Regions from separate parts of the Jeotgalibaca dankookensis genome, predicted to be linked through region 1. Evidence: riboswitches for the same ligand, from Rfam matches in the RefSeq annotation. Region 1 holds a riboswitch; the other holds the start of a gene.
What was found. A riboswitch is a leader RNA that binds a small molecule or an ion and turns the genes downstream of it on or off. The one in region 1 is predicted to bind cobalamin.
Positions count from the first base shown of each region.

Region 2: it holds a riboswitch for cobalamin, as region 1 does, so the genes downstream of both, BW727_RS01785 (BMC domain-containing protein) here and BW727_RS10225 (DUF4430 domain-containing protein) in region 1, are expected to answer to the same signal.

Region 1 is NZ_CP019728.1:2,056,525-2,072,177, forward strand. It holds gene BW727_RS10195 (YjjG family noncanonical pyrimidine nucleotidase) at 1-680, opposite strand, end outside; gene BW727_RS10200 (S-ribosylhomocysteine lyase) at 807-1,268, shown strand; gene BW727_RS10205 (VanZ family protein) at 1,296-1,748, opposite strand; gene BW727_RS10210 (thioredoxin family protein) at 1,829-2,155, shown strand; gene BW727_RS10215 (DUF6718 family protein) at 2,156-2,422, shown strand; gene BW727_RS10220 (histidine phosphatase family protein) at 2,585-3,226, opposite strand; adenosylcobalamin (AdoCbl) riboswitch at 3,354-3,504, shown strand; gene BW727_RS10225 (DUF4430 domain-containing protein) at 3,565-3,951, shown strand; gene BW727_RS10230 (ECF transporter S component) at 3,957-4,472, shown strand; gene BW727_RS10235 (coenzyme F420-0:L-glutamate ligase) at 4,500-5,690, opposite strand; gene BW727_RS10240 (AraC family transcriptional regulator) at 5,852-6,625, shown strand; gene BW727_RS10245 (aldose epimerase family protein) at 6,664-7,707, opposite strand; gene BW727_RS10250 (Gfo/Idh/MocA family protein) at 7,805-8,707, shown strand; gene tkt (transketolase) at 8,773-10,776, shown strand; gene BW727_RS10260 (YccF domain-containing protein) at 10,940-11,395, shown strand; gene BW727_RS10265 (SGNH/GDSL hydrolase family protein) at 11,421-12,056, shown strand; gene BW727_RS10270 (aldo/keto reductase family protein) at 12,095-13,075, opposite strand; gene BW727_RS10275 (DegV family protein) at 13,187-14,047, opposite strand; gene BW727_RS10280 (DUF1836 domain-containing protein) at 14,037-14,603, opposite strand; gene BW727_RS10285 (DUF503 domain-containing protein) at 14,733-15,008, shown strand; gene BW727_RS10290 (universal stress protein) at 15,071-15,508, opposite strand.
Region 2 is NZ_CP019728.1:363,905-379,557, forward strand. It holds gene BW727_RS01765 (MBL fold metallo-hydrolase) at 1-602, shown strand, start outside; gene BW727_RS01770 (lipoate--protein ligase) at 624-1,637, shown strand; gene trpS (tryptophan--tRNA ligase) at 1,683-2,666, opposite strand; gene spxA (transcriptional regulator SpxA) at 2,979-3,380, shown strand; adenosylcobalamin (AdoCbl) riboswitch at 3,571-3,726, shown strand; gene BW727_RS01785 (BMC domain-containing protein) at 4,089-4,433, shown strand; gene BW727_RS01790 (EutP/PduV family microcompartment system protein) at 4,453-4,893, shown strand; gene BW727_RS01795 (cob(I)yrinic acid a,c-diamide adenosyltransferase) at 4,893-5,477, shown strand; gene BW727_RS01800 (1-propanol dehydrogenase PduQ) at 5,652-6,785, shown strand; gene BW727_RS01805 (BMC domain-containing protein) at 6,828-7,154, shown strand; gene BW727_RS01810 (ANTAR domain-containing response regulator) at 7,172-7,744, shown strand; gene BW727_RS01815 (sensor histidine kinase) at 7,737-9,188, shown strand; gene eutA (ethanolamine ammonia-lyase reactivating factor EutA) at 9,293-10,723, shown strand; gene BW727_RS01825 (ethanolamine ammonia-lyase subunit EutB) at 10,744-12,114, shown strand; gene eutC (ethanolamine ammonia-lyase subunit EutC) at 12,141-13,058, shown strand; gene eutL (ethanolamine utilization microcompartment protein EutL) at 13,072-13,725, shown strand; gene BW727_RS01840 (BMC domain-containing protein) at 13,742-14,278, shown strand; gene BW727_RS01845 (acetaldehyde dehydrogenase (acetylating)) at 14,275-15,653, shown strand, end outside.

The DNA of each region.
Region 1 (15,653 bases):
TTTAAAATAGTTGTTAATTCTTTTAAATCAGTAATTTGGTAGGTTGGCTTGATATGAGCAGGTTTCGCTAAGTGGTGGGGGTTGAACCAACAAGAATCTATCCCAGCATTTTGACCACCTAATATATCGGAAGTCAAGGAATCGCCAATTATCAACGTGTTATGAGCTTTAAAATTTGGGATGCGTTTGAAGACATAGTTGAAATATTCAAGCATCGGCTTTTGAAAACCCGTATCTTCAGAAACAAAAACATCTTTAAAATAATGGTCAAGTCCAGAGTCAGATAATCGCCTATACTGAGTTTTAGATACGCCGTTTGTAACCGCGTATAAATCGTAGTCAGGAAATAGCGAATCTAGTAAGTTCGTGCTATCCTCAATTAAAAAATGACTTTTTTCAAGATAGGAGCGAAATTTTATATCCATTTCATTTCCATTGACTTCGAGTTGATGCCTTTGGAAAAATGTTTCAAACCGCTCTTTAAGTAAAACGTCTTTTTTAATTAACCCTTTTTCAAAACGATTCCAGAAACTTTGGTTGATTTGCGAGTAAGTTTGAATGTTTTCTTCAGTTGGTGTCACAGCCAGTTCTTTCATTAATGACGAAATAGCATATTTTTCAGCAGCTTTAAAATCAAAAAGGGTGTCGTCTAAATCAAACAATAAGGTTTTATAAGGCATAAGGATCTCCTTAAAGGGTTTATGTTCGTTGTTACTTTTTAATTATACTTTATCAAACAACTCTCTTTCAATTTATAGAGATTTCTTTTAAGATAAGAGAGATATTTATGAGGAGGAATAATAAAAATGGCTAGAGTAGAAAGTTTTGAATTAGATCATAACGCTGTTCAAGCACCTTATGTGCGGATAGCTGGAACAGAAAAAAATCAAGAGTCGATTATTCAAAAAATTGACCTACGTTTCTTACAACCCAATCAAGGGGCCTTACCAACCGCTGCAGTTCATACACTGGAACATTTATTGGCAATTAATATGCGTGACCATTTACCAGGTATTATTGACATTTCACCAATGGGGTGCCGAACAGGCTTTTATTGCATTAAGTGGGGCGAATCTACACCAGAAGAGATTGCCCAAGCTTTAGAAAAAACTTTAAAACAAGTAATGGAAACTGAAGTAGTACCAGCGATAACTGCCAAGGAATGTGGCAACTACCGCGATCACAGTTTATTTTCTGCTAAAGAATACGTACGTGAAGTCCTTGAAAAAGGAATTAGTCGGGACCCATTTGAACGAGTTGGTATTTAAATGATAATTATTAAAGCTGCAAAATCCTTACTTAGGGGTTTGCAGCTTTAATAGTTTTTCATAGCAATAAAGACCAACTGATGCACCTAGGGTATCAAGCAGGACGTCCCAAAAGCTAGGCCCACGATTAGGAACAAAAGATTGGTGGATTTCATCACTGGATGCATATAAAAAACTAATTAATAAGGCCAAGAAAATACGTTTTTTGTAAGGAATATGCGAGGTATAAAGCGCGCGTGTCGTTAAGAAACCTAAAATCAAATAAACAATAAAGTGGGCGGCTTTACGAATAAAAAGGTGCAAAGCATCCAGGTTGAGGGGCCAATTAGGTAAGGTTCTGGTCCAAATATCTTCGATAAAACCAACGACAGAACCACTTAAAGCTCCTGATGTGCTTCCAACTTGTGATGAAAAAGAAAAAATAAGCATCATCCAAATAACCACCATCGCCCAGCTAATCCATATATTTCTTTGTTTCATTGTCTTCAATCCTTTTTTTAGAATAAAACTAGTATATCATGATACAATAATTAAAACCGTTGATTGAAAGGAAGTTAATCATGTTAGATAGACAAGCTCAAAATATTGAAGAAGCTCAAAGTTTTGTTGAAACAGAACACTTTGCTTTTATTTATGTATCCCGTGTTGATTGTGGTGTTTGCCACGCGGTTTTACCGCAAGTAAAAAACCTATTAGAAGACTATCCACAAGTCAAATTGTTGGAGGTAGACGCGGATAAAGTTCCCAGTGTAGCAGGCGCTTTTAGTGTCCTCACAGTCCCAGCTCTCTTAATGTTTGTAGATGGAAAAGAAATGCTTCGGAAAGCCCGCTTTGTCGTGATGTCAGAACTCGAACGCGAAGTAGCTCAAATTGTGGAGAATTACTAAATGATGACAAATAAATACTTACTTGCCAAAACTTTTAAGAAAAAAGGCAGTGTTGTTATCTCTCTAGAAAACCTCGCTGATTTTCTAACTTATATTCCCGAATTGGAAGCTGAATTCAAACGAAATGCTGAATTTTTAATTACTAGTAACCAAGCCAAACTTCCTTTAGATGAGGCCTGGCCTGAATATGCACCTATTCAAGTAGAAACAACGAAAATTGCTTTCAAAGCAGCTGTTAAAGAGAAAACACAACGAAATAAGAAGTGAAAAAAAGGCTGGGACTTTGGTCCTGGCCTTTTTTCATCATTAACTTTGGTAAAAAGAGCGTTTATGATTAAATAATAGGAAATATCATCATTAGCAGATTAAAATGCTTTTCTAATGATGAAATAAGTGGAAAAATCATCATCAGCCCGCGTTTTTATCTTTCTAGTGATGAAAATTACCTTCATTCAAATGATCAATCTCGTTCCAACTGTCAATTTCAAAATGATTCCCAATCCGTTTCATTCTGGTGACACTTGTATTGGCCATAGGTGTTTTAGAGCGTAAATCATTAACCTGGTAGCCTGCCAAAGTTAGAATGCTACTGGTTAAAGTTATACTATGAGCAACAAATAAAAGAGAATCAGTTGGGTGAGAATCAACATGACTAAGAATTGTTTGAGTACCGCGATCAATGAGTTGCGAATAAGTTTCCCCACCAAATGCGGAAGGATCATAAAGGTCGGGTCGGTTTCTTAAATTATAGAAAGCTTGTGGGTATTCTTTTTTCAAATCGGGAATGTATTTCCCTTCCCAGTCACCAAAGAGAAATTCTTTTAAGCGGGCATCTTTTTCTAAAGGAACTTTGGAATCAAATTGCTCAAGAATAAGTTTGGCTGTATCTAAAGCGCGGGCTTGAGGACTGGTAATAATGCGTGAAATCCCCATTTGATTTAGATAAACACCGGTTTTTTTGGCATCTTGTTTACTGGATTCCAATAGGGGAGAGTCAACCTGGCCACCTTGTACATAGTCGGCTTTGTTAAATTCAGTTTGTCTATGTCGTACAAAATATAAAAACTGCATGCGGATCTCCTTTCCAAGAATATAGTTATTATACTGATGATAGCAAAGGATTCGGGAGGTTACAAAATAAGTGACTTACCGAAACTTGTCAAACAATAGTATTTTTACTATAATGAAACCATATTAAAACCCAATACAAAGACATCTCGGCTATGTAAGTTGGTGAGAATCCAACGCGGTCCCGCCACTGTAAGAACATCTTTGATGTTTAAGTCAGAGCTTTATTCGAGAATGCTTATACGCGCGCATACTATTTCAAGGTAAAATAGTATTGTTTAGTCTATGTGTAAACGGGTATAGGCTTTTTTATCCGCCTATGAAAAAAAGGAGTGTATAGAATGAAAAAATGGTTATTTCTAATGAGTGCGAGTGCAACATTGGTGGCTTGTGGTACAGAAGCAACTGAAACTGCGGAATCTATTAATCAAGCAAATGACTTGATTGAGGTTACGATTAATGTAGCAGTTGATGGCGAAACTATTGAAGATGGCTCTATTACTTCTAATGTTGAAGAAGATGCGGTCTTGTTTGATGTAATGGAAGCAAGTTTTGATGTTGAGGATGAAGATGGATTTATCACAGCAATAAATGGATACGAGCAAGACGAGGATGCTAATAAATACTGGTTGTTTGATTTAAATGGTGAAATGGCCCCAGTAGGTGCTCAAGATTTAGAGCTATCTGATGGGGATGTTGTCGACTTTAACTTAGAAGAACTTGAGTAATTTTGGTGCGTAAAAGGTTTGATGCAAAGCATATTGCTCTGCTCGCAATTTTAACGGCATTGGCTTACGTAGGAAGAATTGTTTTTCAATTTTTGCCAAATGTGCAACCGATGACAGCCATCATCATTATACTAACCCTAAATATGGGATTGATTGATGGCTTAATTGTAGCAAGTTTATCACTATTTTTATCAAACATTTTTCTGGGGTTAGGTCCATGGACGTTTGCACAATTAATTAGTTTTGCAACAATTGTTCTTTTGACAAGCTTAGTAATGAAACCTCTATACCTTAAGAAAACAAAGCCGTTATTTGTGCTCTTTGCTTTCTTTTCGGGGATTTTTTACGGTTTTATTATTTCATTATTTTCCTATAAAATATACGGCTTAACTAATTTTTGGATTTATTATGCGTATGGTCTGTGGTTTGATTTGGCTCATGGATTTGGTAATGCGGCATTTTACTTTATTTTAGAACCCATTCTCCGCCCTTTATTTAATCGATTCAAAGAAAAAAGTTGAGGCAGATTGAATCTGCCTCAACTTTTTTTATTCTGTAAAATTATCAAAATAGCCTTGAATATAAACGAAAGGTGTTCCTTTGTCTCCACTACCAGAAGTTAAATCGGATAGCGAACCTACTAAGTCAGTTAATTGACGTGGGGTTGTTCCTTGGGTTTCATTTGTACCTACTAAATCAGCATTTTTATTTTTGATAAAGTCAGAAATAGCAGAGTGCAAATCTTCCCCTTGAAGGTCAGAAAAATTATTATCTGCTAAATATTTCAGTTTTACTTCACTAGGCACACCGTCTAAACCGGGTGTATAAGCCGGTGAAACAACTGGGTCAGCTAGTTCCCAAATTTTCCCTACTGGGTCTTTAAAAGCACCATCTCCATAAACCATCACTTCGATTGTTTTACCAGTTGCTTCTTTAATCCCTTTTTGGATATTGTCTACAATCTGTTGAGAGTTACGGGGGAAAAGTTTCACACTGTTGTCAGTGGCTTTGTTAGAGCCTAACAAACCGTAAGTTTCATTAAAACCTGATCCATCAACAGATTCTGTTAAAATTTCATCGAGGCTGTATACTTTTTTCGCACCGTGAGCTTTTAGAATTTTCTTAGTTCTAAAGCGCGTATGAATATCACAATTCAAGACTGTTTTTGTATAGTCTAAAATAGATTTAGCATTATTAGAAAAGATTACTTCACATTCTACGCCGTACTCTTCAACAATAGATTTATAGTGCTCGATGTAATCGATTCCTGTAAAAGTATGCTTTTTATAGCCAAAGTGACTACGAAACTCTTGTTCAGATAAAACATCTGTCCATGGGTTAACGCCTTTATCATCCAATTCATCAATTTCTACTAAATGGTTACCAACCTCATCAGAAGGGTAGCTCAACATTAAAACAACTTTCTTAGCTCCTTTTGAGATTCCTCGTAAACATGTTGAAAAACGGTTACGACTTAAGATTGGGAAAACAACACCAATTGTATCGTCACCAAATTTAGATGCGATGTCAGTTGCAATCTGATCAACTGTTGCATAGTTTCCTTGCGCACGCGCAACGATTGACTCAGTAATAGAAATAATATCACGGTCTTCAATTGAATATTTTTCAACTTCGGCTGCGTTTAATACCGTATCAACCACAATTTTTACAATATCATTACCATCATGAATGATTGGTCCACGCAGACCTCGGACAACAGTTCCAACTACTCTTTCCACTTGCATCTCTCCTTAAAATAATCAGTTACACTTTATTTTACTACAAATAGAGACGTTAATGTTTGAATAATGTCATTTTTTTGAAAAAAATAAGAAAATCACTTTTGTAGTTAAAATAAAAATCAAGTATAATGACTAGAAACAACGCTGAGGTGATACAAATGCGAGACAACACAAATGGTTCGACCAACCTGTATGACATCCTATCCAATGATTTATTTGGCCATAGAAGCGATGCGCTTGATTATATCCAAAAATCAGTTAAACGGAATAAACTCCTCGTTGAGGCAATTCAAACAGGAAACAAGAAACTTTTAGATAAAGTGATGCAGATGCCAAAAATTGATAATCAAAATCGTTATTATTATGGGAATCCCATCATTAAAGACAACCCTTTACGAACCCAAAAAAACGACATGATTATTCGTAACACCATGTGCCGAATTGCTGGAGAAATGGGTGGGGTATCTGCGATTTACCTCCAACTTGTTTCAGAAAAATATGCACTTCAAATTGAACAAGCTACTTCTGCCAACTACTTAGAAGAGGTAATCAGCCCCCAGATGTTCTCGGAATATTGCGACTTAGTAGCTAACTATTCAATAGCTAATTATTCTTTTTTAATTAAAGAAATTGTCGATTATATTGGTAATCACCTACACAAAGAGTTAAATGTTACCAATTTGTCTCAGACCTTCCATGTAAATAGCTCCCATTTAGCTCGTAAATTTAAAAAAGATACGGGGCTCACTATTAGTGAATACGTCAATAAACTAAAGGTACAGGCAGCGAAATTACTATTTCAAGGTGGGTGTGTGACCGTTGGAGAAGTTTCCGAAAGATTAGGATATAATAGTACCTCTTATTTTAGTAAAATTTTCAAAAAAATAGTCGGAGAATCTCCCGCCGCTTATCAAAAAAAGCAAGACAATTAAGAAGGAAGTAAAGGCAATGAGCCTTTACTTCCTTCTTTTTATTCTATATGAAAAGAATACGTTGTTTCGGAGCGATAGGTTTCTCCAGGACGAAGCACAATAGAACCAAAGTGCGCTTGGTTAATAGCATCTGGGTAATCTTGTGTTTCCAGAGTAATCCCTGCGTAAGCCGGGATAGGGTTGTTAGCAATCTTGAGTGGACTTGCGCCATTATGCATAAAAATGACTACCACCGGTTCACTTGTTTTCATTGTAATTTTTCGCCCACTTTGAGGGTCGTAGAGACTGACATCCAGACGATTGGCGTCATGGTTTAAGACAAAGGGATGATCCAAACCAGAAACTTGTAGTGTTTGAGGGTGGGTGGATTCTGTTGCTTGTGACGTTAGGCGTGCGGTTCGAAAGTCAAAAGGCGGTCCAGCGACATCAGGGCGACGGCCAGTCGGAATACTTTGTTCATTCAATTCAACAAAGCGATCCGCATCTACAAAAAGTTGATGGTCTAAAATCGTTTTTGAGACAGTTCCATGTAAGTTAAAATAGACATGGTTGGTTGGATTAAAAAGAGTAGGCGCGTCTGTTTCTGCCTGATAATTTATTTTCCACTTATTATCTTCCGTAAAGGTATAGGTCACTTGGATTTTTAAATTTCCTGGATAGCGATTCGAACCTTCTGCATCCAAGTAAGAAAAAATAATTCGTGCCTCTTGGTCATCTTGTTCCGTTTGATAGTCCCAAACTTTCGTATCTAAGCCGGAATTTCCACCGTGAAGGTGATTGGTCTCTTGGTTCGTTTCTAACTGATAAGGATCACCATCAATTTCGAAAGAACCATGAGCGACGCGTCCTGCAACTCTCCCGACTGTCGCACCGTAAAAAGGTCGATGTGTGACGTAATCTTCTAAGTTATCAAAAGCTAAGGTAATATTGTCAAACTTTCCTGCTTTATCAGGTACAGACCACTCAAGAAGAGAGGCACCGTACGTCATAGCAGTGATTGAAGCACCACTGCGATTAGTCAATGTGATAGCCATAACTTCTTTTCCAGCAGTTTTTCCGAATAAACGTTCTTTAATATGCATAGTGAGGTCTCCTTTAATTATGCGCTTTAATGTCATTGTAACAGTTTTCAAAAATGATACAATATAAGTAAAATGAAATTAGAAATGAGGAGAAGCCGTGTTGAAAATAGCCGTTATTGGCATCGGAAATATCGCTCAAAAGGCATACTTGCCCGTTATTTCTGCTATGCGTAATCAAGTTGAATGGTACCTCGTGACGGGTAATAAAAAAACCTTGGATTTGGTAGGGAGTCAGTATGGATTTGGAAAATGTTACCAAAAGCTCGATGAATTGGATGATATTAATTTGGATGCAGCCTTTGTACACAATACAACCACTGCGCATTATGAAACCGTAAAAAAATTATTAAATAAAGGCATTCCAGTTTACGTGGATAAACCAATTAGTGATCAATTCTCTCAAACAGAAGAATTGTTGACTTTGGCTGAAGAGAATCAGGTTCAACTGACGGCTGGCTTTAATCGCCGGTTTGCACCGATGATTCAGCAACTAAAAGCGATACCAGATAAGAAAATGATTCTAATTCAAAAAGATCGTGTCGAGAACCGTGAATCCATTCGTTTTGCAATTTACGATTTATTTATTCATATTGTTGATCTTGCTCTATTTTTACTGGATGAACCGGTTGTTTCCTTTCAATCATACATTCATGAAACGGAAGGGGAGTTAAAGCGTGTGTGGCTTGTTTTAGAAACTACCCAAACAACAGCCATTGTGACTATGAATTATCAAGCGGGCGCCAATCAAGAGGTCGTTGAGGTCCAATCTCTAGCAGGTGTGCAACGTGTTACTGATTTAAATGAAATGGTAATAAAAGGAAAAAATCATGAGGAAATTGTAAAGTATAGTGACTGGGAAGAAACGCTTGTGAAACGAGGATTTAAACCAATTATTCACGCTTTTATAGAAAGCCTGGTGACAGGCCAAAACCCAGTTAGCCATGCCAGTTCCTTACAGAGCCATAAATTATGCGAAGAAATAATTAATCCTTTAAAGTGAAAGTCGTTTCATTTTAAAGATATTTAGGTTAAAATAGGAGTATATGAGTATCAAGGAGGAAAACAATGTTTGACAAAATTGATGCATTAGCAGTTAATACCGTTCGTACTTTAAGTATCGATGCCGTTCAAAAAGCAAATTCTGGTCACCCTGGTTTACCAATGGGTGCCGCACCAATGGCTTACGCACTCTGGACAAAGCATATGAATGTAAACCCAAAGAATAGTTCTTGGGTAGATCGCGACCGCTTTGTACTATCAGCAGGTCATGGTTCAGCACTTTTATACAGCTTGTTACATTTGTCAGGTTACGATGTAACGATGGATGATTTGAAAAACTTCCGTCAGTATGAAAGTAATACTCCCGGACATCCAGAAGTTCACTTTACAGATGGTGTAGAAGCAACTACTGGTCCACTTGGACAAGGATTTGCAAACGCTGTCGGTATGGCAATGGCCGAAGCACATTTAGCAGCAACCTATAACCGTGATCAGTTTAACATAATGGATCACAACACTTATTTCCTATGTTCAGACGGTGACTTGATGGAAGGGATTTCCCATGAATCAGCAAGTTTAGCTGGTCATTTGAAATTAGGAAAACTTATTGGGGTTTATGACTCTAATGATATTTCTTTAGATGGTCCTTTAGATAAATCATTCAGTGAAGATGTGAAAGGCCGTTTTGAAGCATATGGCTGGCAATATATCCTCGTTAAAGATGGAAATGATTTAGCAGAAATTTCTCAAGCAATCGAAGAAGCGAAAAAAGAAACAGACAAACCAACCCTAATCGAAGTTAAAACGGTTATTGGATATGGTGCTTCAAATGCAGGAACAAGTGCCGTCCACGGTGCACCACTTGGTGAAGATGGCGTTGCTTTTGCAAAAAGTAACTATAATTGGGATCATGAAACGTTCTATGTGCCAGAAGAAGTGCAAGATCGTTTCAATGAAACCATTTTAGAAAATGGTAAAAAAGCAGAAGAAGATTGGAATAAGCGTTTTGAAGCGTACCGCGAAGCTTATCCAGAGTTAGCACAACAATTTGAAGATGCTTTTGCTAATAAATTACCAGAAGGTTGGCAAGAAACTTTACCTGTCTATGAAGTTGGCGACGCTGAAAAAGCAACGCGTGTTACGAGCCAGGAAACCATTCAAAAATTAGGAGCGGCAATCCCATCATTCTGGGGTGGTTCTGCTGATTTATCTGGTTCAAACAATACAATGAATAAAGCAGATGAAGATTATGATGCTACGAATTACGCAGGTCGTAATATTTGGTATGGTGTTCGAGAGTTTGGAATGGCTTCGGCTATGAATGGGATTCTCTTACATGGTGGGACAAAGACTTATGTCGGAACCTTCTTTGTATTCTCAGATTATCTACGTGCATCCATTCGTTTAGCAGCAATTTCAAAACTACCAGCTATTTATGTGTTTACGCATGACTCTGTAGCTGTTGGTGAAGATGGTCCAACTCATGAGCCAGTTGAACATTTATCAGCTTACCGTGGGATGCCAAATACAAACGTGATTCGTCCAGCTGATGGAAACGAGGTTGCGGCTGCTTGGGAAGTAGCAGTGGAATCGGAAGATACACCAACAATGCTAATCCTAACGCGTCAAAACTTACCTGTTCTAGCTGGGACAAAAGAGCGTGCACGTCAAGGCGTTAAAAAAGGAGCTTATGTTCTTTCACCTCAAGAAGGCGAAAAACCAGAGGGTATCCTAATCGCAACAGGATCAGAAGTGTCCTTAGCTATTGAAACCCAAAAAACTTTGAAAGAAAAAGGTATTGACGTTTCGGTTGTGTCAATGCCAAGTACAAGCTTATTTGATCAACAAGATGATGCTTATAAAGAATCTGTTCTTCCAAATGATGTCCGTACACGTATGTCAATTGAAATGGCTGCAACATTCGGCTGGGAACGTTATGTTGGTCTAGATGGCTTAACTTATGGTCTTGACCGCTGGGGTGCAAGTGGCCCAGGAAATACTGTTGTTTCTGAATTAGGCTTTACAGCTGATCAAGTAGCGGCAGCTTACTTAGAAAAATTTAACAAATAATAGTAATAGATGAAGAAGCCTGACTTTTTAGTCAGGCTTCTTCATCATTAGAAAGCTATTTGCCGCATCTAGTGATGAAAAATACGTTTTTTTCATCATTAGGTGTTGTAAAAATAATTCTAGTGATGATTATTGCCTGATTTTCATCACTGGGAGTAAAAAATTGTTTGCTAGTGATGAACTCAGTATTAAGACGGATGAAAAGCACACAAAATCAGGTAAAATAAGAGGGAATAAAGAAAGGATGAGTCACATGAATTTGTTTGCGAACATAATTTGGTTTGTTTTAGGAGGATTCATCAGTTGGGCCTCTTGGATGGTGACTGGTATATTGTGGTCCATCACAATTGTGGGAATTCCGGTCGGTGTACAGTGCTTTAAATTTGCCAAGATGGCAGCAGCACCATTTGGGAAAGAAATTCAGTTTAGTTCAAGCGGAGCATCGCTATTGATTAATATTCTCTGGATGATTTTTGGCGGGCTTGTCATGGCGGCTGAAGAAGCTCTTTTGGGCGTTATCTTTTGCTTAACAATTGTAGGGATTCCTTTTGGCCTGCAACATTTTAAACATGCTAAATTAGCCTTACTGCCTTTTGGATCTAAAATTTATCGTATTTAACTTAGTTTAGGAGGTCTGATTGGACATGCACTTAAAAAAAGAGGATTTGATTTTATTTATCGGAGATAGTGTGACTGATGCAAAAAGAGAGCGATCGGATTTAAATGATTTAGGTAAGGGTTACCCGAAAATGGTTGCGGAAATACTTACCCAGCGCTATCCCGAATTAAACTTACAATTTCTGAACAAAGGGATTAACGGCAATAAAATAATTGATCTGGAAAGAAGATGGCAAGAAGATTGTTTAGATTTTCATCCCGATGTCGTGTCGATTCTCATTGGGATTAATGATACCTGGCATAATATTGGGAAAGTCGCTTTCGGAAATAAACGTCATTTGCGACGTTTTGAAAGAAAGTATCGAAAAATATTAATGCAGGTCAAAGAAAAGACGAATGCACAAATTGTAATGATGGAGCCTTTCGTTTTAAGTGAGCCCGTTGATCGCTTAGAGTGGCGGGTTGATTTAGATCCACGGATTCAAGTAGTGAGAAAGTTAGCAGCTGAATTTGCGACCGATTTTATTCCATTAGATGGTCTGTTAAATGCTGAAGGAATGAAAAGGAGCTATTCTTATTTAACCGGAAATGATGGCGTTCACCCAACCCAAGCAGGGCACAAACTGATTGCTAAAGAATGGATTAATCGTGTTGAAAATTAAGAGGCACGGACAAAAATGTCCGCGCCTCTCTTTAAAATTTACTTTTTACGTGGACCAAAATTGCTAATAGGATGGAGTAAGTCATTTATACCCACAATAATCTCATCAGATAATTCAAACTCTACTGCTTTAACGTTATTTTCTATTTGTTCTGGCTTACTTGCGCCAATAATGGCGGAACTGATACCAGGTTGATGTAAAATCCAAGCTAGAGCGAGTTGCGTTAAATTCATATCTAAGTCCTGCGCAAAGGTTGCTAAGTTTTGAATTGTTTCTAACAAGGGCTTATTATTTAAATACACTTGTAAGAAATTATTGATATTAGCATTGGCTGCCCGACTATCTTCAGGAACAGCTTGGCCAGGTTTATATTTACCCGTTAATATGCCTTGAGCTAGCGGTGAGAAGACAACTTGTCCCATACCGTTTGCCATTGAAACCGGAACAACCTCTTTCTCAATTTGACGCTCAATCATGTTATATGCAGGTTGATTTGAAACGAGCGGTCGGAAATTTCTTTCCTTCGCAATGCGGTGTGCCTCTTGAATTTTATCCGCAGGCCATTCACTAACACCAGCATAAAGAATTTTTCCTTGCCGTTGTAAATCATCAAGTGCCCATAATGTTTCTTCGATTGGTACGTTTTCATCATAGCGGTGGCATTGATATAAATCTAAATAATCCATACCTAGTCGTTTTAAACTCGCATCACATTGCTCAAAAATATGTTTACGCGATAAGCCAAGGTCGTTTGGCCCATCTCCCATTGGGAAATAAACTTTACTGGCTACGACTAAGGTATCGCGATTATAATTTTTGAGGGTTTTTCCTAAGACAATTTCGGCTTGACCTTGTTCATAGACATTGGCTGTATCAAAAAAATTAATCCCTGCTTCATAAGCAGTTTCAATACATTTTTTTGCTGTTTGATCTTCGACTGATTTCCCATAGGTTAGCCAACTGCCTAGAGCCAACTCGCTAACGCGTAGACCACTTTTACCTAACTGACGGTATTTCATAAAGCAAAACCTCCTTATCAATTTGAAAGCGATTACTGCCCTAATCTTACTCCACTAACCATTTTTTTGCTAGAAAAAAAGAGTGGACAAAGGCCACTCTTTGCTTTATTTTTAATCATCTAAAACCATTACGCCAATACCAAGTAGTCCTGGACCCGTATGAACCCCTAGAACGGGTGATATTTGACCTTCCGAATAAATTTTGGCATTTTTAATTAAATCGTTAACTTCTTCTTTCATTTCAAGCATCTCTTCTAGAGCATCACCATGACAAAGGGCTAAGTAGTAATTTTTATGGTTTGCAATGGTATCACGTGCTATTTCAATCATTTTTGCGATATTTTTCTTTCTGCCACGTACTTTGGCAATGGTATCGTAAATTCCTTCTGAATCACACGAAATAATCGGTTTGATTTTCAGAGCACTACCTAGAATACCAGATACTTTTCCAATCCGACCGCCTTTAATGAGGTATTCAAGCGTTTCTAACCCGAAGAAGACATTCGAATCAGGAACTGCAGCACGCGTTTTCGAAACAACTGTTTCAAAATCTAATCCTTGTTCCAGCAATTCAGCCGCATAAATCGCTACAAAGCCAGATCCAATCCCGATATTCAGCGTGTCAACCACTTCTATCTGCATATCATCACGACTTTGGGCAATCAAGTTCATCGATTGGAATGTACCACTTAACCCACTTGAAATAATGCTAGCAAGCACTTGGTCGTATCCGTCTGCTTTAATTTGATCAAGTAAACTCATAATATCACTGGGAAGTGGTAAACTGGTTTTAGGTATTTCTTGTTTAAAGGAATCATAAACCTCTTGTGGGCTAATATCAATTCGGTCTTTATAAGAACGATTAGAGTAATTAATAACTAAAGGCATTGTATAAAAGCCATATTTTTCAGTTAATTCTTCTGGAATATCATTACAAGAATCTACTAATATTGCAACTTTATTATTTTTCATTATTGTTTTCTCCTTGTCTATCGAAAGCTTGAAGACCATCGAGTGAAATTATTTTTTGAGTAAGTAATTTTGAAACAACCGATAAAGTTACCATTTTTAAAGCCAGGCGATCTTGGCGAATATCACTAATTAAAAGAGAAGAATTCTCTTTGATACCGACACTCGCGATTAACTTGAAAGCATTTTCTAGCTCTTCACAAAAGATGTTATAAGCTTCTTCTTCTCCGTGCAAAGCAATTTGTAAAGCCATCCCTTTTTGAATATCTCCTAAAGGGAGGATTTGTTTTAACAGAGAAATAACAATTAATTTAGCAATGTGAGCCCGTTCATACTTTTTTTTATGCGGTCGTTCTAAAAAACCAAGTTTGACATAATTATTAATCATAGTAGATGTGATAATAAACTCACCGTCAGGCAAATGTACAAATGAGAGCTGTGATCCAACAATTTTTAAAACTTGATCGCTATATAAATCAAAATTAGGTAATTCTTGCCAACGTGCAATTTTAAAGTGCAAGAGTTCTTTACGGTAATTGAGTAGACTCTGTTCTTGCAAAAAATCACCTCTTATCTATCTTAAAAAAGACCTAGTTTTTAAAACTAAGTGAAACGATTCTAAATACTAGTATAATATAACAATAAAAAAAGACAACCACAAATAATTAAACTTAAAGGAGGAGAAAGGATGGCCTTTATCAATGTTGAGGTTACCTTTAGAATTTTTGATTCTTATTCATTAAAAGATAAACGCAGAACCGTACAGTCGATTATACAGCGGATGAAAAGACGGCATTCGATTAGTTTGGCTGAAATAGGCCAGCAAGACATGCTGAATTTAGGCCAAATTGGTATTGCCTTGGTTAATGAATCACCTGTCATCGCCAACAAAATATTGGAACGAGTTTTAAATGACATTGAAGAAGAATACGAAATAGAGATTGTCGAAGTCAACCTGGTCTAAAAAAAGGGTGAAATCAAACATAGCCAAACTGGCTTGTTTTATTTCACCCTATAGCTTTTTATTTACTTTTCACGAACAATTAAAACATCACATTTAGCATTCTTAACGACATAATTGGATACGGAGCCGACAAGTGCACGCGTAATCGCCCCTTTACCGGTGGCACCAATTACAATTAAATCAATTCCGTACTCTTTGGGAAATGCTTCAGCAATAAGCGTAGAAGGGTTTCCATTGGTGACGGTTTTCTCAGCGTCAATCCCTTGCTCCCGTGCATATTCAAGCATCTTATCAATAAAGACTTTATCAACTTTTTCTACCATATCAAGAGAAACGGGTTGATATTCTGTCGACATACTCACATTTCGTGTATCAATCACATAGAGTAAATGAAGCTTTGCATTGTTTCGTTTGGCAATCTCAACGGCTTGTTTGAAAGAGTAATCAGCTTGTGCAGATCCATCAATAGGTACTAATATATTTTTGTAATTTACATTCATTACGTCCAACTCCTTCTCATTATTATCTTAACTTTACTAATTACTTTTCATTTTATCGCAATTGTTGCTAAAATGAAAGTGCTTACCTTTTCATAATGAATATCTTTGGCTTATCCGGTCAAAGATGAGTAAAATAAAAGGATAC
Region 2 (15,653 bases), 400 kb from region 1:
TAGAAAAGCATATTGATCCGCTTGATTTAGATGCGGTTATTTTAACCCATTACCATGCCGATCATATCGCAGACGTAGGTGTTTTACAGCATGTTTTTCTATTAAAAAATGCACCTAATGTTAAAGAAGTACCAATTTATGGCCATACAGAATCTATATGGCATACAGTAAGAGAAAGTAAATCATCAAAAGCAATTGATTATTCAGGACAAGAAGCGATTGAGATAGGACCTTTTCATGTTGAGTTTTTAAAAACGATTCATCCTGTTGTTTGTTATGCTCTAGCGATTACGGAACGAGAAACTGAGAAAAAATTTGTATTTTCAGCTGACTCTGGGTATATGGAGCAGTTTATACCTTTTGCTAAAGATGCAGATGTCTTTTTAGCTGATACTAATTTTTTCAAAGAACAACAAAAATCTTCGGTGCATATGACGTCTGAAGAAGTGGGTGAAATTGCTGAAAAAGCTGGTGTTAAAAAATTGATTTTAACGCATCTCCCACCCAATGAAGACTGGCAAAGACTTCTGAGTGAAGCGAAAGAGGCAACACCAAATGTGAAAGTAATGCTAGCTGAAAACGATATGAAAATCATTATTTAATTCGAAGGGAAGAGTGTTCATATGTATTTTGTTGATAATCAAGGCCATTTAGATCCAAGTGTTAATATTGCTTTAGAAACATTTTTATTAAAAGAAAAAAAACTTGATGAGCCAATTCTATATTTTTATATTAATGAACCATCTATTATCATTGGTCGAAATCAGAATACGATTGAAGAAATTAATCAGGAATATGTAGAAGCTCATAATATCCATGTTGTACGTCGCATGTCGGGTGGGGGAGCAGTTTACCATGATCTCGGTAACTTTTCATTCTGTTTTATTACGGATGATGATGGTAATTCATTCCGTGACTTTGCTAAATTTACTGAACCTGTAATTTCTTTCTTACACAGTGTAGGGGTAAAGGATGCTGCATTGAAAGGTCGCAATGACTTAACCATCGGTGATAAGAAGTTTTCTGGCAATGCCATGTATGCAACGAATGGTCGAATGACCGCTCATGGAACAATCTTGCTTGATTCTGATTTAGATGCTATTACAGGAGCTTTAAAACCTCGTAAGGACAAGATTGCCTCAAAGGGAATCAAATCAATTCGTAGTCGTGTTACCAATATAAAACCTTTCTTAGATGAAGAGTATAAAGATTTAACGACTGAAGAGTTCCGTGATTTAATGTTATTATATATCTTTGACGTAGAAAAACGTGAAGACGTGAAAGAATATCATTTGACAGATGCAGATTGGAAACGTGTTTATGAGATACGCGAAGAATATTTCGGCAATTGGGATTGGAATTATGGTAAGTCTCCTAATTATGCAATCGAAACCCGTCGTCGTTTCCCTATCGGCGCCATTGACTTTGCCTTTAATGTAAGTGGTGGAAAAATTACTGAAGCAAAAATATACGGTGATTTCTTTGGGTTAGGAGAAATAAAAGACGTTGAAGAAGCGCTCGTCGGTACAAAATATACGAAAGAAGCACTGATTGAGAAATTTGATAGTCTCGATTTGAAAAAATACTTCGGCAATATTACCAGTGAAGAGTTAGTAACAGCTTTGTTTTCCGAATAATCAAAAAGGACGAGGGATAAATTAAATCCCTCGTCCTTTTTTTAATTAACGATTCAAACCAATAGCATTTTCCATACGCTTTAAAGTTCCGTTAGCATAATCGTTAGCACGTTTAGCGCCTTGATCTAAGATGTAGTCTAACTCTTCTGATGCCATTAATTTATAATAACGTTCTTGAATGGGTTCAAGAACAGCGATAACAGCATCTGCTAGCCTTTCCTTGAAATCACCATAACCACTATCAGCAAATTCTTCTTCGAGCTGTGGGATTGATTTTCCGCTAAAATTCGCGAAAATTGTTAGTAAGTTGGAAATACCTGGTTTATTCTCTTGATCAAATTCAATCACACCACTTGAATCTGTTTTCGCACTTTTAATTTTTTTACGAATCTGTTTAGGTTCATCTAGCATAGAAATAAACCCTTTTTGATTTGTATCTGACTTACTCATTTTTTTAGTTGGATCCTGTAAACTCATAATGCGTCCGCCGGCTTTAGGAATAAGCGGCTCTGGCATAACCAAGTCGGCATGATAGCGATTATTAAACCGCTGCACAAAGTCACGCGTTAGTTCTAAATGTTGTTTTTGATCTTCCCCTACAGGAACCAAATCAGCATCATAAAGAATAATATCTGCTACCATAAGAGGAGGATACGTTAATAAACCGGCAGACACAGCATCTTGCTTTGCAGATTTATCTTTATACTGGGTCATTCGTTCCAGTTCGCCAATATAGGTATTGCATTGTACAATCCAAGCTGCTTGTGCGTGAGCAGGCACTTCTGATTGGACAAAGATTGTTGATTTATTCGGGTCGACTCCGCAAGCAACATAGAGAGCTGCTAAGCCACGCGTACGCATTTTTAACTCTTCTGGATCCTGGGGAACCGTGATAGCGTGCTGATTAACAATACAATAAGTGGCATCATATTCATCTTGCAAAGCTACAAAATTTTTAATTGCACCTATGTAGTTACCAATCGTTAACATACCACTCGGTTGGGCACCCGAAAAAACTTTTTTCTTCAATTAAAATCACACTCCTATTTTCTACCATTCTATTATACCGTATTTTATGCCGACGTAACACCGTAAAAGCTAAATTACAAGTAAAACGCTTTAAATTATAATTATTATAAAGTATACGTATCTTAAATGTATAGGAACATATGTAAACCTTATTAAATAAACGTTCACGAAAAATTTTTGGGAATCGAAATGAACACAATGTGTACAAAAAGTGAAGTTTTTTCAAAAAAAGGTAGATATCTTGAGAGAAGTAATGTATAATGAATAACATAGAACAAGATAATTCACACAAGAGAAAGGGGAGATCCATTAATGGTTACTCTTTATACTTCACCTAGTTGTACTTCTTGCCGTAAAGCACGAGCATGGTTAGAAGAGAATAATATTCCATATACAGAACGTAATATTTTCTCGGAAGCATTATCTGAAATTGAAATTAAGGATATCCTTAAGATGACAGAAGAAGGTACAGAAGAAATTATCTCAACTCGTTCAAAAGCATTCCAAGAAATGAATGTGGACCTTGATGAAATTCCGTTGAACAACTTGTTTAAGCTTATCCAAGACAACCCAGGTTTACTTCGTCGTCCAATTATTCTCGATGAAAAACGCTTGCAAGTGGGCTACAACGAAGACGAAATTCGCCGCTTCTTACCAAGAGAAGTACGTGCAATGGAACTTAAAAAAGCTCAAGCTTTGGCAAACTTTTACTAATCATTACTTCTTAAATACAGAGAATAAGACTTTTGTCTTATTCTCTTTTTTTAAAAAAATATATTAAATTATATGAATGTAGTCCTAGTGTTTTATTAGCTGCAATAAATATTTTATAAAACAAATGTTTTAAAAAAATAGATTTAGCTTGCAAAAGAAAGAATACTAGACTATCATAGAAATTGATAGAAGTACCATTTCAAGACAACTGAGATGAGGAAGTTTGGTTAAATTCCAACACGGTCCCGCCACTGTAATCATATGAAGACATATGGAGTCAGGTCGTTATCTTAGCTTGCTAATCATGCATGCGTATCCTGTTTCGAGGTAAAACAGTATCGTAGTAGTCTATGTAATGGAGCATAGACTTTTTTTGTACCCAAAACAGCTTCATTTTTAGCAAAATGAGGGATTCTATCAAATTTTTTTAGAATTGTTCTTCAAAGGAGAAGAAAAATAGGCAATGAGGCCTATTCAATTCTAATTTTTAAATTTCTATAATCAATAACTATATAGTTTTTATGCTAAAGGGTTGAAAAGCTCTTTAGTATTTTTTTGTAAAAAAATGGTATTAAGTCTATGTCTTACTAGAAAAGTATTAAAACATTTCAGATATAACTTTTTCTCTGACCTTGACTTTTATTTTAATTAGAAATACTATGAACGTGTGTGTTGCACTTTCATTTTGTGAGTGAGGGGTCGAAAAAAATGAAAATCAAAGATAGAAAAATATTCGAATCTGTCCCTGGAAAACAAGTGACTTTAGCCCATATCATTGCAAATCCAGATAAACGAATTTTTGACAAATTAGGCTTGCAAAATGAATATCACCAAGCAATAGGTATTATGACTATTACACCAAGCGAAGTCTCGATTATTGCAGTAGATATTGCCAAAAAAACTGCTGCAATAAAAATTGGTTTTGTCGATCGGTTTAGTGGTTCTGTTTTTATATTGGGTGATATTGCTTCAGTAGAGATGTCTATGCAAGAAGCGATAAATTATCTACAGTACAAAATGGGCTTTAGTATTACAAAAATAACCCGTACTTAAAATTAGAGTAGGTGATCAATTGAAAAAAATTATGTTTATTGGCTCAATTGGCTGTGGGAAAACAACGCTTTGTCAAAGAATTATTGGCGATAAACTCCAGTATAGTAAGACGCAAGCGGTAGAATTTTATCCTAAAATGATTGATACTCCAGGAGAATTTATTCAGCATAGGAGATTCTATAATGCTTTACAAATGATGGCGGTAGAAGCTGAAATGATTGCGTTAGTATCTAATTGTCAAGAAGAGGAACAAATTTTCTCACCAAATTTTGCCCAAAACTTTATGAAACCTTCCATCGGAATTATAACTAAAATAGATTTATGTCAAGATGAAGATCAATTAAAAAATGCCGAGAAAAGGCTGCGGCTCGCGGGAGTAAATAAAATATTTAAAGTTTCTGCGTTTAAAAACTATGGTATGGAAGAATTAAGGGATTATCTAAATAAGGAGGTAAATTAATGCAAATCTATACAAGAACCGGCGATAAGGGGTATACAAGTGTTATCGGAGGAATGAAACTAGCAAAAGATGCAGACCGTGTAAAAGCATACGGAACTGTGGATGAATTGAATAGTATCGTAGGTATTGCAGCGAGCACTGACGGAATATCTTCTGAACTAAAAGAAGAATTAATGACTATTCAGCAATATTTATTCGATTGTGGCAATGACTTAGCTACTCCTCATGGTAAGAATCCTTATCGTGTAGATGAAAATCTAACTCTATGGCTGGAAAGTAGAATTGATGAGTATGCAGGAATACCTCCAACTGTTGAGTCCTTTATTTTACCAGGGGGAACAAAACTAGCTAGCTTGCTTCACTTTGCTCGAACAGTCGCTCGAAGAGCAGAACGAGAAATTGTTAGTTTCCAATGGACAAATGATATGAATAGTGAAGTTATGAGATTTATTAATCGTCTTTCCGATTATTTTTTTGCTGTTGCGAGAGTTGTAAACTCTCAAGACGGAGTAAAAGATGTTTTGTATGAAAGAAGCGGACGTGTTTTCCACACAGAAATTACAAAAGCAGATTTAAAAGATTAATGATGAGAGCGTTTAAAAAAGGTGTTGACAATCTTTAGTTGAAATAGTACATTAAGATGTAGTTAGAGCACAAAGGCGTGCCAATCAAATACGAGCAATGAAGCCGTAAGTAACAAAGTATCTATAACGATACTCTTTTACTTGTGGCTTTTTTTGGAGGAAGGAGGCTAGAAAATGAATAAAATTAGATTTGGAACTACTTTATACACAGGTGAGAATAGTTTGGAACGTCTATCCCAATTTGAAAACGAACGAGTGTTAATTGTGACTGACCAATTTATTGCAAAATCTGAAATTTTAGAGCGAGTTATAAACCATTTTTCGTCCAGTGTGGAAACAATGTTGTTTTCGGAAGTTGTTCCTGATCCGCCAATTGATACAATTGTATTAGGATTAGAAAAAACGAAACATTATCATCCAACGATGCTCCTTGCTCTAGGTGGAGGATCAGCAATTGATGCTGCCAAAGCAATGTTATATTTTGGTCTCCAAAGTAAAATTTTTGAAAAAATGCCTTTTATAGTTATACCAACAACTAGTGGGACAGGTTCAGAAGTCACCAATTTTTCCATCATAACAGACGCAGAGAAATCAGTAAAATATCCTCTAATCAGTGATGATATTTTACCATCAGAAGCTATCTTAGATGTCTCACTAGTGATGGGACTTCCTCCGTTACAAACAGCAGATACCGGGATAGATGTTCTAACACACGCTTTAGAAGCTTATGTTTCAACGCAAGCAAATGAAGTATCGGACATGTTTGCAGAAAAAGCTATTGTTTATGTGTTCGAATACTTAGAAAAAGCTTATAAAGACGGGGGTAACCAACAAGCTCGAGAAAAAATTCATATCGCGTCTACAATGGCTGGTATGGCTTTTAATCAGGTTTCTCTAGGTCTCAATCATGGGATTGCTCATGCGGCTGGAGCACGCTTCCATATACCTCACGGAAGATTAAACGGAATTTTGTTACCACATGTAATACGATACAATAGTGGAATGACAGAAAAAAACCCTCAAATATTTAATGAAACGGCCAAAAGATATACGAAGGTAGCAAAAAAATTAGGTTTAAGTGCAGGTACCCCACGGATGGGTGTTCGTAGCCTTACGAATGCTATTATTTCTTTACAAAAAAGAATGGATATGCCTAATAGTTTTTCAGAATGGGGAATCGATGAAAAAACATTTGAAGAGCACAAACGAAATATTGCACGAGATGCTCTTAAAGATCGTTGTACCATTACAAACCCAGTAAGAGTAGAACAAGAAGGTGTATTATTTATTTTAGAGCAGGCGTTTTAACTTGTGCGAATAAAGGAGGAGTACTCGGTGGAAATAGATCGAATTATTCAAGAGTATGTGCCGGGGAAACAAGTTACAGTAGCACATGTCATCGCAAAACCAGATTCTGAAATTTATGTTAAGCTAGGAGTTATGAACACACGAGAAGATGCTATTGGAATTATGACCATATCCCCAAGTGAGGCGTCAGTCATAGCCGTGGATATTGCTACAAAAGCGGCAGACATAGAAATTGGGTTTGTCGACCGTTTTTCCGGTTCGGTAGTTATCACTGGAGATGTATCATCCGTTACTGTTGCGTTGAAAGAAGTTTTGGAAACGATGGAAGTAGTTTTAGGTTTTAACCGTGTAGAATTAACGATTAGCTAAAATAACGAGGTGTTACAATGAGTGGAAGAATCATTATAGTGGATGATGAACCAATTACAAGACTAGATATAAAGGATATGCTCGAAACAGCTGGGTACGAAGTAGTAGGAGAAGCTGCTGACGGGTTTGAAGCAATACGGGCTTGCCAAGAAAAAAAACCAGATCTAGTTATTATGGATATTAAAATGCCAATTCTTGATGGATTGACGGCTTCTAAAAAAATAGTTGAAGAAGGGACTGCATCGGGTATTATATTGCTGACAGCTTATAGCGATAAGCAGTATATTATTAAAGCAAAACAATTCGGGGCCCTAGGTTATTTAGTAAAACCGCTTCATGAACAATCTTTATTACCAATGGTTGAGCTTTCCTTAGCAAAAGGAAATGAATTTAAGGAAATGTCTAAAGAGTTAGAGCGGTTATCTAAAAAACTGGAAGAACGAAAAATGATTGAAAAGGCAAAAGGTAAGTTAATGCAAATAGAAAATATTACCGAAGAAGACGCTTACACGAAAATACGCAATATAAGTATGGAGAAGCGTGTACCAATGATTGAGGTAGCTGAATTAATGGTGATGTTAGATGAATAATAATCACTACGATGAAGATATTCAAGAAATTTGCAAAAAATATACTCAACTCAGTAAAGTGGAAATCCAATACTTAGAAAATCAAGCTGAAATCATATTAACAAACCGTACCTTTGATGAATTTGATGTTTTTATTGATGTACGGAATGTATTTACCGGTGAAGCAATTGTAGTATCTCACCGAAAGCCATCAAATAACCCTTCTATTTACGAAAAAAGAGTAGTAGGAAAAACAGCTTATCGTAAAGATGAACCAGGACCATTGCGAACTTTAGAAACTTCACAGAATTCGATTGGTTTATACGCTCGTAGTCAAGAAGGATTGTTAATAAAACAAACAACATATCCTATTCAATATAAAGATAAAACGATTGCCGTATTGATTGTTGAAAAAGATCTTAGCAATGATATTAAGGCAAATTTTGATGTATCTAATCTAGATCGGTCCTATGAAGAAGTTAGTGCAGTAATTGAAGAAATGGAAATTATTGATCAATCTATTACTAATTATATTGATGATGCTATCCTTATTTTTGATGAAAATGGTTTGTTACAACATCATAATAAAGCTGCAAATGAATACTATCAAAATTTTGGATATTTGAATGCGATTAATGGTTTGCATTATGATAACTTAGCTCTTGATTTAACAACTTTTGAACATATTCGTGAATCTGGTACTCTCGGTAAACCGGAAGCTTTCAAATCAAGAGAAATAAAGTTTGATGCTTATTATTTTAAAATTAAAACTATTTATCTTCCCTCTAAAGGAATCGTTATTCAGATTATGAAAGATATTAGTGATAAAAAAGCAAAAGAATCCCGTATTATTTCAGAATTAGTAACTATTCAAGAGATACATCATCGTGTTAAAAACAATTTACAGACTGTAGTTTCACTTTTACGTCTGCAAGCAAGAAGAGCAGAAAGTCCAGAAGCTAAGAAAGTACTAAATGAAAGCGTAAATCGAATCCTTTCGATCGCAGCAACACACGAACTGTTATCAAAACAAAAGGAAGACGATGTACAGCTGAAAATGGTATTGGATGTAATTATACAAAACCTAACTCGTTTTTATGCAGAAGGTCCTGATGGAATCCCTGTTCAACTAACAAGTGAAATTGACTCTTCAATCATTTTAGAGAGTAATAAAGCAGTAACTATAGCACTAGCAACGAATGAACTGATCCAAAATTGTTTTGACCACGCTTTTGAAGGAATAAAACAAGAAAATGCTCATGTGAAAGTAGAAGTCACTCAAGAAAACGAATTTATTCAAATTATTATTGAAGATAATGGGTCTGGATTCATTTTTGAAGAACGATCCCAACATAATTTAGGGCTACAAATTGTAACCAGTTTTGTTGAAGGAAAGTTAAATGGAATTATTAGTACAGATTCAAAATCTCAAGGGACAAGGTTCAGAATTGCTTTTAAAAATTAAATACAATAACCCATAACGATGAAGTTATGGGGAAAGCAAAGACGCTTAATAAGGAACCCGCCAGGGTACCTTTATTAAGCGTCTTTTTTCAAAGGAGTGATAATATGGCAGAAAAGCTACTGAGCGTTGGAATTGATATCGGGACTTCTACTACTCAATTAGTTCTATCAGAATTATATATCGAAAATATGGCATCAGCTTTTACCATTCCAAGGATATCAATTACGGATAAAAAAGTTATTTATAAAAGTGATATTCTTTTTACGCCTATTTTAGAAAACAACCTGATTGATAGCGAGAAAATCACTAAATTTGTAGAAGAACAATATCAAAAAGCAAAGATTAGTAAGAAAGACATTCAAACAGGAGCTATTATCATTACTGGAGAGACAGTTCGTAAAGAAAATGCAAGAATTGTAGCAGAAGCTCTAAGTGGTTTTGCTGGAGATTTCGTAGTTGCAACTGCTGGTCCCGATTTAGAAAGTATTATTGCTGGTAAAGGAGCAGGGACTCATTCCTATTCTACTCGCTATCATACAACTACTGTTAATTTTGATGTAGGTGGAGGAACGACCAATATGGTTTGCTTCCATGACGGAGACATCGTTGATACAGGTTGTTTTGATATTGGTGGAAGACTCATTAAAGTGAACAAACAAGAAGAAATCACTTATATTTCTCCAAAATTAACACAAATTATTAAGAAGGAAGGATTACAGCTCCGCCTTCATAGCAAAATAGACTTGACTGATTTAAATAAGCTACTATCTATTATGGTTCAAGTTTTAGAAAATAGTTTGGGTGTAGGAAAAAAAAGTCCTTATTACGATCTTCTTATTACAAATAAAGATTTACAAACGGAACGTAAAATTGAATATATTTCCTTTTCAGGAGGTGTTGCCGATTATATCGAATCAGGTATAAGCCAAGATGTATTTAAATATGGTGACATTGGGATTTTATTAGGAAAAAAAATTGCTGGTTCAAAATTATACAATCAATTTGAAGTAATTCCAAGTGTGGAAACGATTCGAGCAACGGTTGTTGGAGCAGGCTCTCACACAACAGATATTAGTGGAAGCACCATTACTTATAAAGAACATGTGTTACCTCTTCAAAATATTCCGGTATTAAAATTGTCACAAGAAGAAGAACACACAGATGATTTATCTGTATTGCCAGAAATAATTGAATCGAAATTAAACTGGTTTGAAATGGAAGGCGAACAACAAATTATTGGTTTGGCATTAGATGGGGCTAGAAATCCAAGCTACCTCTATATTCAAGATTTAGCTAATGTATTGATAAAAGGTTTACAAAAGGTGATCGATAAAAAAGATCCCCTTGTTATCTTGCTAAAGGAAGATATGGCGAAGGCCTTGGGTCATAGTTTATATGCCCAGCTTCCGAAAGATTATCCGTTTGTTTGTATCGATAGTATTCATGTAAGAAATGGTGATTATATTGACATTGGTAATCCAATTGGGGATGGTTCAGTACTCCCAATTGTTGTGAAAACTCTTGTATTTAACTAGATAAAAAGGAGGATATATTTATGATTCTAAAAACGAAACTTTTTGGCCGAACATATGAATTTAAATCGGTAATGGAAGTTATGGGAAAAGCGAACGAAGAAAAATCAGGTGATCAACTTGCGGGTGTAGGAGCTGAAAACTCAGAAGAAAGAGTTGCCGCTAAAGTAGTTCTTTCTAATCTAACATTAAATGATTTATTTAATAATCCAGCTGTTCCGTATGAACAGGATGAGGTAACAAGAATTATTGTGGATAATACAAATCTTCGTACTTTTGAAAAAATAAAAAACTGGACTGTATCTGATTTAAGAGAATGGCTCTTAGATTTAAAAACAACGAACTATGATATTCACAGGATTTCTAATGGATTGACAGCTGAAATGATTGCTGCAGTCGCAAAAATAATGGGGAACATGGATTTAATCATGGCTGCTAAAAAAATTATTGTTACTAAAACAGCAAATACAACCATTGGTGTGCCAGGAACATTTTCAGCCCGCCTCCAACCAAACCATCCGACAGATAATATTGATGGAATCATGGCAACTCTTATGGAAGGATTATCCATGGGAATCGGTGACGCTGTTATTGGTCTAAACCCAGTAGACGATACAACAGAAAGTGTAAAACGTATCCTTCACAAATTTGATGACTTTATAAATGAATGGGAAATTCCAACACAACACACCGTATTAGCACACGTATCTACTCAAATGGAAGCAATGGAGCAAGGTGCTCCAACTGGATTAGTTTTCCAATCGATTGCCGGATCTGAAAAAGCTAATACTGCTTTTGGTATTAGTGGTAGCATGATTCGTGAAGCTAATGATATGGCTCTAAAAATGGGTACCGCTGTTGGACCAAATGTCATGTACTTCGAAACAGGCCAAGGTTCTGAGTTGTCTTCAGATGCAAACCACAATGTCGACCAAGTAACAATGGAAGCAAGATGTTATGGATTTGCTAAAGAATATGATCCCTTTATGGTAAATACAGTAGTAGGATTTATCGGACCTGAATATTTATACGACTCACAACAGGTAATCCGAGCAGGGCTAGAAGATCATTTCATGGGTAAATTAAGTGGAATTTCTATGGGAGTTGACGTTTGTTATACAAACCATATGAAGGCAGACCAAAATGATGCTGAAAACTTGGCCGTTCTACTTGCTGTTGCAGGGGTAAACTTTATCATGGGTATCCCTAATGCGGATGATGTTATGTTGAACTATCAAACAACTGGATTCCATGAAACCGCTTCAATACGTCAAATGTTGGATTTACGTCCTACAAAAGAATTTGATGAATGGATGGAAAAAATGGGTTTTAGCGAAAATGGCCGTCTGACCGAAAGAGCTGGAGATGCTTCAGCGTTCTTGAAACACAACTAATCATATTCTAAAAGGAGGCAAATCTAGTGGAAGAATTGAATTTGAAAGAAATGATCAAATCTATTTTAAGTGAAATGGTAGAAGAATCACCAGCTGCAGCACCAACTGTACCGACTCCATCAATTGCAACAACTAAAGAAAAACCAGCAGAGACGAAATCAGGTTCTGAGATAGAAGAAGGTTTTATTCCGGACATAACCGAAGTAAATATCCGAAAACAATTTTTAGTTCCGAATGCAGAAGATCCAGAAGGATATAAAAAAATGAAGACCTTCACGCCAGCCAGATTAGGTTTATGGAGAGCTGGAACACGTTATAAAACTGAACCAGCGCTTCGTTTCCGTGCAGACCACGCAGCCGCACAAGATGCCGTGTTTTCTTATATAAATAAAGATTTAGTTAAGGAAATGAACTTCGTTGCAACAGAAACACTTTGCGGTGATAAAGATACATATATTACACGTCCTGATTTGGGTAGAAAGTTTAGTGAAGAAGAAACACAAAAAATAAAAAATACTGTTAAACCAAATTCCAAAGTAGTTGTAATAGTAGGAGACGGCTTAAGTTCTGCAGCGATTGAAGCAAATATTCCAGATATCATACCTTCTATTCGTCAAGGATTGAAAATGCATGGATTAGACTTTGGTGATATCCTTTTCGTTACACACTGTCGCGTACCAGCAGAAGATGCGATTGCTGAAATTACCGGAGCAGAAGTAGTTTGTCTACTGATTGGTGAACGTCCAGGATTAGTAACAGCTGAATCAATGAGTGCTTATCTAGCATATAAACCGACTGTAGGAATGCCAGAGTCACGCAGAACAGTAGTTTCAAATATTCATCAAGGTGGAACCCCTGCTGTTGAAGCGGGTGCTTACATAGCTGACATCATCAAAAAAATGTTGGATGTGAAGAAGTCCGGTCTTGAATTAAGAGAAAAATAAAGGAGGATTCCAGATGAAAAACGATCGTCTAGGCTCTAATGTTCTAAGTGTCAAAATCATTCCTAATGTGGATGATGCACTAGCAAAAGAATTAAATCTAGAATCTAATCAAAAGAGTTTGGGAATTATTACGTCTGATTGTGACGATGTGACTTATGTAGCACTCGATGAAGCAACAAAAAAAGCAGCAGTTGACGTAGTTTATGCAAAAAGTTTGTACGCAGGTGCAGCAAATGCAAATACAAAATTAGCTGGTGAAGTGATTGGGATTTTGGCTGGACCAAGTCCTGCAGAAATTCGTAGTGGACTAGATGCAGCAATTGAAGTGATTGAAAATGGTGCTAGCTTCTATAGTGCCAACGAAGACGACTCCATTGTTTACTTTGCACATTGTGTTTCCCGTACTGGGCTACATCTTTCCAAAGAAGCAAATATCTCTGAAGGTGGAGCAGTTGCTTACTTGATTGCACCTCCATTGGAAGCATTTTATGCATTGGACGCTGCTTTAAAAGCAGCTGATGTTGAAATGGGTGTTTTCTACGGACCACCTACAGAAACTAACTTTGCAGGTGCCTTGTTAACAGGTTCTCAATCAGCCTGTAATGCAGCTTGTGATGCGTTCGCAAAAGCAGTTCAATTTGTAGCTGATAATCCAACTGGATACTAGTAGGCGGTGGAAATAAATGGCAAATAAAGCTTTAGGTTTAATTGAAGTTAGAGGAATGCTGGGAGCTGTTTTAGCAGCAGATGCTGCCTTGAAAGCTGCAAATGTCGAGCTTCTAGGAAACTATTCTATTCGTGGTGGTTTAACCACAGTAGAATTATTGGGTGATGTTGCTGCTGTATATGCAGCTGTGGAAGCAGGTGTTGATTCAGTGAAAGATATGAATTTGTTGATATCCAGTCATGTGATTCCACGATTGGATGATCAAGTAGAACGTATGTTGATGAAAAAAGATGAAGTCAGCAATAAAGATTCAGAAGTTGATTCGTTGGAAGAAGAGGAAAATCAGTTAGAAGATGAATCAACGAAAGAAGAACATACAGAAAATCCTCCTGAAGTACCTGAAGAAACAGAATTAGAAGAGATGAAAGTGGTAGATTTACGATCACTGGCATACAAACTGAATATTGAAACGTTGACAAAAAAAGAAATTAAATATGCTAATAAGGCTGAATTAATCAGAGTATTAGTAAAGGAAAGGATGGAGGATAAATGAATCTAACTGATAAAGACCTTTTGTCCATTCAAGAGACGAGAGATCTCATCAAGAAGGCAAAAGAAGCACAAAAAAAATTAGCAGAGCTATCCCAAGAAGAAATTGATACAATTGTTAAAGTAATGGCAAAAGCAGCGTATGATAATCGTGTGAAATTAGCTAAAATGGCAGAAAAAGAAACAGGGTTTGGCAGATGGCAAGATAAAGTCTTAAAAAATGCTTTTGCTTCCCGTGATGTTTTGAATGCCATTAAAGATATGAAGACCATTGGTGTGGTCAATCATGATGAAAAACTGAAAGTAATGGAAGTTGCTGTACCAGTAGGAGTGATTGCTGGATTAATTCCTTCTACAAATCCTACTTCGACTGCCATTTACAAAGCGTTAATTTCGGTTAAAGCAGGAAATTCGATTGTATTCTCACCGCATCCAAGTGCTTTGGAATGTATTCGAGAGTCAATTCGCTTAATGGATGAAGCAGGTAGAAAAGTTGGCTTACCAGAAGGAACTTTAGGAGTAATTACTCAAGTAACGATGCAAGCAACTCATGAATTGATGACTCATAAAGATACAAACCTTATCTTAGCAACTGGCGGATCTGCGATGGTACGTGCAGCCTATTCTTCTGGTACACCAGCAATTGGTGTAGGACCCGGAAATGGCCCAGCATTTATTGAACGAACTGCAGATATTCCAAAAGCTGTCAAACAGATTATGGATTCAAAAACTTTTGATAATGGAACCATTTGTGCATCTGAACAGAGCATTATTGTAGAAGAAGTTAGCAAGAAAAAAGTTGTGGATGAATTTAAACGACAAGGAGCTTATTTCCTACCTAAAGAAGATGCTGAGAAACTTGAGAAATTCATACTCCGTCCAGATGGTAGAATGAACGCTAAAATTGTTGGACAAACTCCACAGACTATTGCAGACTTAGCTAAAATTAAAATACCAGCTAATACAAGAGTGTTGATTGCTGAAGAAACACGTGTTGGTCTCCATGCACCTTATTCAAGAGAAAAATTAGGACCAATCTTAGCATTCTATACTGCTGAAACATGGGAAGCTGCTTGCGATTTATCTATTAAGATCTTGATGCAAGAGGGTGCCGGACATACAATGGCAATCCATTCTACAGATGATGCAGTGATACAAGAGTTTGCTCTTCGTAAACCAGTTTCACGCTTATTAGTAAATACATCAGCAACTTTAGGTGGAATTGGTGCAACAACTAATATTTTCCCTGCATTAACATTAGGCTGTGGTGCAGTTGGTGGAAGTTCTACTTCTGACAATATTGGACCTCAAAACTTGTTCAATATGAGAAGAATTGCTTGGGGAGTCCGTGAGTTAGAGGACCTTCGAGGAGAAGATGT